Regions from separate parts of the Paenibacillus sp. AK002 genome, predicted to be linked through region 1. Evidence: predicted binding sites of a transcription regulator. Region 1 holds the regulator's gene; each other region holds the start of a gene.
What was found. Region 1 encodes Rex, which represses fermentation and respiration genes when NADH is low (regulators of the CRP and FNR family bind a similar motif). Its sites were predicted from a motif close to TTGTGAAATATTTCACAA; they were not measured.
Positions count from the first base shown of each region.

Region 2: a site for Rex is predicted at 936-953, ahead of pflB (formate C-acetyltransferase). Genes of this name have one in related genera too.
Region 3: a site for Rex is predicted at 1,135-1,152, ahead of nirB (nitrite reductase large subunit NirB). Genes of this name have one in related genera too.
Region 4: a site for Rex is predicted at 850-867, ahead of M1D70_RS29405 (TorD/DmsD family molecular chaperone). Genes of this name have one in related genera too.

Region 1 covers NZ_CP096377.1:2,589,171-2,591,377, forward strand. Annotated here, with positions in the region: gene dinG (ATP-dependent DNA helicase DinG) at 1-534, shown strand, start outside; gene M1D70_RS11505 (redox-sensing transcriptional repressor Rex) at 600-1,265, shown strand; gene M1D70_RS11510 (amidohydrolase family protein) at 1,240-2,207, shown strand, end outside.
Region 2 covers NZ_CP096377.1:2,424,657-2,426,863, forward strand. Annotated here, with positions in the region: gene adhE (bifunctional acetaldehyde-CoA/alcohol dehydrogenase) at 1-709, shown strand, start outside; gene pflB (formate C-acetyltransferase) at 1,029-2,207, shown strand, end outside.
Region 3 covers NZ_CP096377.1:2,416,424-2,418,630, reverse strand. Annotated here, with positions in the region: gene nirB (nitrite reductase large subunit NirB) at 1-1,049, opposite strand, end outside; gene M1D70_RS10585 (hypothetical protein) at 1,229-1,906, opposite strand; gene M1D70_RS10580 (winged helix-turn-helix transcriptional regulator) at 2,090-2,207, opposite strand, start outside.
Region 4 covers NZ_CP096377.1:6,504,805-6,507,011, reverse strand. Annotated here, with positions in the region: gene moaA (GTP 3',8-cyclase MoaA) at 1-734, opposite strand, end outside; gene M1D70_RS29405 (TorD/DmsD family molecular chaperone) at 1,078-1,755, shown strand; gene M1D70_RS29400 (efflux RND transporter permease subunit) at 1,846-2,207, opposite strand, start outside.

The DNA of each region.
Region 1 (2,207 bases):
CGGATGCTGCGCCAGGTGCACGAGCCGCTGAAAGAAGCGCTGGCATCAAGCGACATCACGGTATTGGGACAAGGTATGGACGGAACCAGCCGTACCAAGTTAATCCGAAGATTTCAGGACAACAGCGCTTCCGTGCTGCTGGGCACCAGCTCCTTCTGGGAAGGGGTAGACATCCCGGGTGAGGCGCTGACTTGTCTAGCCATCGTCCGGCTGCCGTTCCAGCCGCCGAATCACCCCTTGGTCGAAGCCAAGAGCGAACTGCTGCAGCAGCAGAAGAAGAATCCCTTCATGAAGCTTTCGGTTCCGCAAGCGGTCATTCGTTTCAAACAGGGGTTTGGGCGTCTGGTGAGAACAGCACAAGATAAAGGGATCGTGATCGTGTACGATACCCGGGTCATTGAATCCTATTACGGGAAGTATTTCTTATATTCCTTGCCGGGGCCGAAGATGGAGCACATGCCGACAGAGGGGATCGTTCCCCGAATTTCGGAATGGCTGCAGGAAGAGGCAAGCGCGGGAAACCAAGCTGAATAAAGTGAAACCAAGCACGATCAACAAAAAAAGATGTAGTTATTAGCCTATTATTAGGGGGAGCATGCATGAAATCGGAAAAAATTTCGGAAGCCGTGGTCCGCAGATTACCTGTATACTTGCGCTATTTGAATGAGCTTCAGAAGAGGGAGGTTTCCACGGTTTCCTCCCAGGAGCTGGGACAGAAGCTGGACCTCAATCCTGCTCAAATTCGTAAGGACCTGGCGTATTTCGGTGATTTTGGACGGAAAGGGATCGGATATGATGTTTCTTATCTGATCGAGAAGATTCGCCAGATTCTGAAGCTGGACCAGAAGATCAATGTCGCATTGGTCGGGGCCGGTAATCTTGGACATGCATTATCGAATTACAATGCATTCCTGAAGGATAATATGAAGATTGTGGCGATTTTCGATTCGTATTCTCCCAAAGTTGGCATGAAAATTAACAATTTGGTCGTACAGCCGATGGAAGAGCTGGAGAAGACGGTTCATGAGCACGGCATTCGAATCGGAATTATCACCGTTCCGGATTTCGAAGCGCAGAACGTAGCGAATCAGCTTATCGCCTCAGGGATCGAGGCGATTCTGAACTTTGCGCCAACCATCCTGAAAGCCCCAGCCCATATCCGGATTCATACGGCTGATTTTACAACGGATTTGCAAAGTTTGGCCTATTATTTGGATAACGGCAAGGAGGATGCAGCACATGACAACAACGAAGTGGATGGTTAAGAACGGAACGTTTGCTGTACTGGAGGAAGACCGATCCGTGCTTCGCGGATACATGGTGGTTGAGAACGACAGGATCACGTACCTGGGCGAAGAGGAGCCCGTCGTGGAAGAGGGAACAGAGATTATCGACGGAACCCATCTGTTCTTCCTGCCTGGATTGGTGAACACGCATGGACATGCCGCCATGTCGCTTCTCCGCGGTTATGGCGACGATCTGGCGCTGCAGGTATGGCTTCAGGAAAAAATGTGGCCGATGGAAGCCAAATTCACGTCAGACGACGTATATTGGGGCACATCGCTCTCCGTGCTGGAGATGATCAAGGGCGGAACCACGACGTTTGTCGATATGTATGACCATATGGATCAGGTCGCGAAGGTTGTCCAGGACTCGGGAATGCGCGGTGTCCTGACGCGCGGCGTAATCGGTTTATGCCCGCCCGAGGTACAGCAGCAGAAGCTGGATGAGGCGGTGGCATTCGCGAAGGATTGGCATGGCAAGGCTGACGGCAGAATTACGACGATGATCTCGCCGCACGCGCCTTATACCTGCCCGCCGGATTTCATCGAAAAATTCGTTCAAGCATCCCATGACTTGAACCTGCCTTTGCATACCCATATGTCCGAAACGGAAACCGAAGTGGCTCAGAATGTTAAGGATTACGGACTTCGCCCCGTTGCCCATTTGGAGAAGCTGGGCATGTTCTCCCGTCCTACGCTTCTTGCGCATGCCGTTCATCTGACCGATGAAGAAATCGAAGTCTTGGCCAAGCATCAAGTAGCCGTATCGCATAATCCCGGAAGCAATTTGAAGCTTGCCAGCGGAGTCGCCCGCGTACCTGCGCTGCTGAAAGCCGGCGTAACGGTGTCGCTCGGTACCGACGGACCTGCTAGCAACAATAACCTGGATATGTTCGAAGAGATGCGGCTGGCTGCCCTGATCCA
Region 2 (2,207 bases), 160 kb from region 1:
GCTGACGCCGGACGTGGCGATCATCGATCCGGAATTCGTGTACACCTTGCCTAAAACGGCGGTGGCCGATACCGGCATGGACGTCCTGACGCATGCGATTGAAGCCTACGTATCGGTGATGGCTAGCGATTACACGGATGGGCTTGCCATCAAAGCCATCCAGCTGGTGTTCCAATATCTTGAGCAATCGGCGCTGACCGGCAACAAACTCGCCCGCGAGAAAATGCATAATGCTTCGACGCTTGCAGGCATGGCCTTTGCGAACGCGTTCCTGGGCATCAACCACAGTCTGGCGCATAAATGGGGCGGACAGTACCATACGGCGCACGGACGGACCAATGCCATACTGATGCCGCACGTCATTCGCTACAATGCCAAGAAGCCAACGAAATTCGCGGCATGGCCGAAATACACCCACTTTGTGGCCGATGAAAGATATGCCGAGATCGCACGGATTCTTGGACTGCCGGCAAGAACGACGGAGGAGGGCGTAAACAGCCTGATCGCCGCCATCCGCGAGCTGAACAGCAAGCTCGGCATCGAGGAATCGTTCCAGCAGCTTGGCATCGATCCTCAGGACTTCGAGAGAAACGTCGAGCATTTGGCGGACCGGGCTTTCGAAGATCAGTGCACGACCAGCAATCCGAAGCTGCCGCTGGTGACAGAGCTAGCAGAAGTATATCGCAACGCCTTCTATGGACGTTTCTAAACAGGAAAGGGGCAGAAGGCTGATCCTAAATTCCATTATAAATGGTGGTAGAAGCCAGGGGAGCCCGGAATCAGAGTGATAAAAATCACGGATAACCACAACTTTGTGATTATTATCACAGATGCTGCGGATCAACAGGACTACAATAAAGGTGTAGCAGAAAGCTGAATCTCAGATCTTTGATATAGAAGCTTGAAGGCACATGGCGGGGCAGAGATGCCATTGATCGTGAAAATAATCACATTTAAGATCTGAGATAGATCAATGTGTGGCCCCGCCAGTCCCTGCAAGCTGCAGCATAATCTAGGAGGGATTCAATATGTCGGTGATTGAAAAAGAAGTTGGCTGGAAAGGTTTTAAATCAGGTAAATGGACCAAGCGCATTGACGTTAACGATTTTATTGCAGAGAATATTACCCCTTATTATGGCTCTGATGATTTTTTGGCGGGACCTACGGACAACACCAAGGCACTGTGGGATATCGTATCGGATTTAACCAAGAAGGAACGGGATAACGGCGGGGTTTTGGACGTGGATGTCCATACGCCTTCCACCATCACCTCCCACCAGCCTGGCTACTTGGATAAAGATAAAGAACAGATCGTCGGCGTGCAGACCGATGAGCCGTTCAAACGCTCGATTCAGCCTTTCGGGGGCATCCGGATGATGATTGATGCGTGCAACGCATACGGCTTCGAAATGCCGCAGGCGGTAGTGGATATCTTCAACGGCATCCGCAAAACGCATAACCAGGGCGTATTTGATGCCTATACTCCGGAGATGAGAGCAGCGCGCAAGGCCGGGATTATTACGGGTCTTCCCGATGCATACGGCCGCGGCCGCATCATCGGCGACTACCGCAGAGTATCGTTATACGGGGTGGACGCGCTGATCCAGGACAAACTGAGAGAACTCGGCGAGCTTGAAGTGGACGCCATGGACGAGCCGGTGATCCGTCTGCGGGAAGAGCTGTCCGAACAAATGCGCGCCCTCAAGGAACTGAAAGAAATGGCCGGCATGCACGGCTTTGACATTTCCAAACCGGCGAATACGGCAAAGGAAGCATTCCAATGGCTGTATTTCGGTTATTTGGCCGCGATCAAGGAGCAAAACGGGGCTGCCATGTCGCTTGGCCGGGTATCCTCTTTCCTTGATATTTATATCCAGCGGGATTTGGCCGAAGGCGTGCTGACGGAAGAGACGGCCCAGGAGCTGGTGGACCATTTTGTCATGAAGCTGCGGATCGTGAAGTTCCTGCGTACGCCGGATTACAACGAGCTGTTCAGCGGCGATCCGACGTGGGTGACCGAATCCATCGGCGGCATGTCGTTGAACGGTGAAACGAGGGTAACGAAGAACAGCTTCCGTTTCCTGCACACCCTGTACAATCTGGGACCTGCGCCGGAACCGAACTTGACGGTACTGTGGTCGGAGAAGCTGCCGGAGGCCTTCAAAAAATACTGTTCGAAGGTATCGATCGAAACGAGCTCGATCCAA
Region 3 (2,207 bases), 170 kb from region 1:
CAATCGTCCTTCGCCACGATCACCGAGTGCTCAGCCTGCTCCATGAACTCTCCTGCGGAGAATACATCAACGCCGCTGATTTTCAGTTTCGTCGATACGATGCTGCCCTCGTAAGGCTGGCCGTCCAAGCCGCAGAGATGCTTGGCAAGAACCTGTCCCTGCTCGAACAACGGCGCAACCAGGCCGTAGCATGCCCCCCGATGCTCGCAGCATTCGCCAACCGCATACACATCCGGCCAGGAGGTCTGAAGATAATCGTTGACTACGATTCCCCGGTTCACTTCGATACCGCTCGCGTGGGCGGCTTCAACGTTCGCTCTGATACCCACGGCCATGACCACGAGTTCCGCTTCAAGCTCATCTCCATCTTTGAACCGCAGCCCCGTGACTCTCTCATCGCCCATGATTTCCGTGGTTTGTTTGCCTAATAAGAACCGGATCCCCTGCCGCTCCAGCTCCCTTTGCAGCATCCCCGATGCCATGGAATCCAGCTGGCTCTCCATCAAATCCTGCATGAGATGAACCACCGTCACCTCCATGCCCAGGCTGACCAATCCCTTCGCAGCTTCCAGACCCAGCAGCCCTCCTCCGATGACGGCCGCTTTCTTGTATGCCTTGGCGGCTTGAAGCATCTGCGTGCAGTCGGCGATGTTTCGAAATCCGATAACTCCCTCTTTGTCACTGCCCGGTACAGGCAATATAAAAGGCTTCGAACCTGTAGCTATAATCACTTTGTCATAAGGAACCGTCAATCCGTTATCGGCCGTTACAACCTTGCGCTCCCCGTCGATGGCGGTGACGGTCACACCCGTATGCAGGGTGATCTGATTGTCCTCGTACCATTTCCAGTCATTCAATACGATGTCGTCCAAGGTTTTACTGCCTTCCAGCACATAGGACAGCATAATGCGATTGTAGTTCGGGTGAGGCTCCTGTCCAATGACGGTGATGTCAAATTTCCCACCCAATTTAATGATTTGCTCGACCGTGCTTATGCCTGCGATACCGTTGCCAATGACAACCAACTTTTCTCTCTTTATATTGGACATCGTTTGATTCCTCCCCAACACGTGATCTGGTGCTCGTGTATTTCACTGCTTACAAGTAAATTATATCGTGTAAAGGCATATATTTTTGTGATTTATTTCACATTGATCTTTAAAATTTAAATAAAAATACCAAATAACCCTGTCCGATTGGAACAAGGTTATCCTAAAAAGACGGCCTGCTATATGATTTCGGCTTCCATATAGGCTCGTTCGCCGCCGGGCACTTTTAAATAGGGACGAATTCCGGCAAATCCCCCCGCATCCAGGTTCACCCCGGTCATCCAGTTCCCCTCCAAAAGGCCTCCTTCCGACTGCATGATGACGGCAGGCGCCTCGATATGCTCCTGGTACAGTACGATGCCGGCCTGAATGGTCTTATAGGCTTTTCCTTGCTGCACCAAAGGCACGGCACTAATATACGTAGGCACAAAATAATGGGCGATCACGTCCAGCTCCTCCCCGTCGAAGAACGCTTCGCTGCCAAGGAAGGGATGCAGCATCACGATTTTCTCGTAGAGCGACCAGATGATCATATGCAGGAATCTTCCCATCCGTCCCTTATTCTGCTCGGAAGACGAATTCAATGTTTCGGTTTCATAACCAATGAACTTCCATCCGCCGGGAGCCTTGACCCATTTCTGGAACATGTCGACCCGAGCGGTGCCGTCTTGGCTAACGGATGCTACAGCGTCTGGGCTTGTTCCACACACGGCCGACCACAGTGATTCCGGTACATACTGGCTCAGCACCCGCTTGGTTTTCTCAAATATATGAAGCACTTGTAATGAAGCGTTTTCAAGCTCTGAGATGTCCTCTTGTCCATAATGGAACCGGGAGATATTCGTTCGCTTGATCATGGGCTCGCCTCCTTGATATGCCGCCTGGATTATTACATCATATAGAAGGTGCGTCAGCTTGGTGCATGTCCGGATATTTTTGCAGGACGAAACGAAAAATCAGCCATTCTGGTTAGAAAAAAAACCCTGAAATGAGGATATCTCATGCCAGGGTTTAATCGTCAACGGGAGTCTTAAGATGACTCATCTGTCGACCCATTGTTCTGCCCAGGATGAAATTTGCTCCATCACCGGACGCAGTGCTTTGCCTTTTTCAGTCAGTTCATATTCAATACGTACCGGAGTTTCCGGATAGACATGA
Region 4 (2,207 bases), 3.0 Mb from region 1:
CCCGTTGCTCCAACCACCTTCATATTGCGCGAAGGACCGTTGCCGGAAGGGCCCTGCTCTTCTTGAATGGCCCAGCCGGCCTCTTGGCACACTTCGGATACCCGGGTCAGCGGCAGGTACGAATCCCGCCAGGTATCGGATGCTTGGCCGATCGGCATGTATTCAATAAAGCGGACATGAAGGGGACGATCAAGCGTCAGGGCGATAAAGTCGCGAATCTCGTCCTCATTGAAGCCCTTCATTAACACCATGTTCAGCTTGATCGGATTCAGGCCGGCTTCATAAGCGGCTTCAATGCCTTCCAGCACTTTATGCACCCGGCCGCCGCGCGTGATGCGAGCGTAACGCTCTTCCTGGAGCGAATCCAGGCTGATGTTGATGCGGGTGAGTCCCGCTTCCTTCAGCAGGCGGGCCTTGGATGGGAGCATGATCCCGTTGGTGGTGAGGGATATATCTTGAACTCCTTCAATGGAAGCAATCTTATGGACCAAGGTTTCCAGATCCTTGCGCACAAGCGGCTCGCCGCCGGTAAGGCGTACTTTGGAGACGCCCATGGGGGCCAGAACGCGCATGATCGCGGCGATCTCTTCATAGCTCATTATTTGATCGTGAGGTTGGAATTCCATCCCTTCTTCCGGCATACAATATACACAACGAAGATTGCACCGATCCGTCACCGAGATTCGAATATAATCATGGACACGACCGAAGGAATCTTTAAGCGGTTCGATCATGGAAATCCCCCTTTTACTAGCGTGCATGGTCACATTGTAGCCATTCCCCGAACAGGAGTCAATGCGTTGTAAGGGTCATGTCAGCCGGACAAGCCGCACGGATAAGTTCAAGGATTTGTGAGAAGTATCACAGAAAACGCTTTCTAAATCCTGTATATTGAACCTGTGGACCAAAGCTTTCTCCCCTTGAAAGCGAGTAGTGACATTCTAGATTTCCGAAAGTTTCCTGATTTTTCCGAAATTTTCGGAAATCATTTCAAACTGCTTTCATTAGACGTTCATCTAAGATATACTGTCAAGGATATCACATCCAACAAGAAAGGTTACCAATAGGAGGTTCGATATGGCGATATCACCTGTTCAAACTTTGGAGGTGCCTGACGTCTGTCACAGGTGGCTTGAAAACCGGGGGACGGTATACGAGCTGCTGATTGATTTTTTGGGCAATTGGCCCAGCTTGTCTATGATTGCGGAATGGAGCCGCGGGAGCGGAATTAGCAAGGCTGCGGAGTGTTCGAAGGCCGGTACGGACCTGATGAAATATTTATGCGGACGCTCGCCTGAGGAATTGGTTCGGATTTGCGAATATGAGGGGGCGGAATACCGTCGGCTGCTTCAGCAGTCCAAACCTCGCCAGGCCGCGGAATCCCATTATACGAAGGATGGATGCGCTCAGGATTTGGCCGAGTGTTATGCATCCGCCGGTGTTGCCTTTAATAAACTGCATGGCGAAGCGGACGATCATATAGCCATTGAACTGGAATTTATGACGCTGCTTCATGACCGTATGCTGAACAATACGTATTGTGAAGATAGCATGTTGCAATTAATGGAGGTACAAGAGAAATTTCTGAAGGAGCATCTGTTGTCATGGGTGCCATCCCTCTGCAAGGATCTGAAGGGGTCCACGCAAAGCCCGCTATACCGGTCGTTATTCAGCCTGTTGGAGGAATTCCTCGCGCAGGATCTGAACATGCTGAAGACCTGGAAGCATTCCAAGGAAGCCATGCTGGTGCATTAGCGCCAGAATCATATCATCATCACCAAACACAAACAACGCCCCGGCCTCCTTGTATTAGGAAGGCCGGGGCGTTTGCGTTTGGTGTTCTAATTAATCCTCGATTCTTTTCTTGCTGAACTTCATCAGGAACTCGTATACGATCGGTACAACCACGAGCGTCAGCAGCGTGGAACTGATCAAGCCGCCGATAACCGTGATGCCGAGTCCTTTCGAGATAATGCCTGCGCTGCTCTCCCAGCCGAATACGAGAGGCAGGAGCGCGCCGATGGTTGCCAGTGCCGTCATCAGAATCGGACGAAGTCGGGTAGCGCCGGCTTCGAGCAGTGCTTCGCGAGTGCTCATTCCTTCGCGTTCCATATGGATCACGCGGTCGATCAACACGATCGCGTTCGTCACAACGATACCGATCAGCATGAGCACGCCCATCAGTGCAGACACGTTCAGTGTTTCGC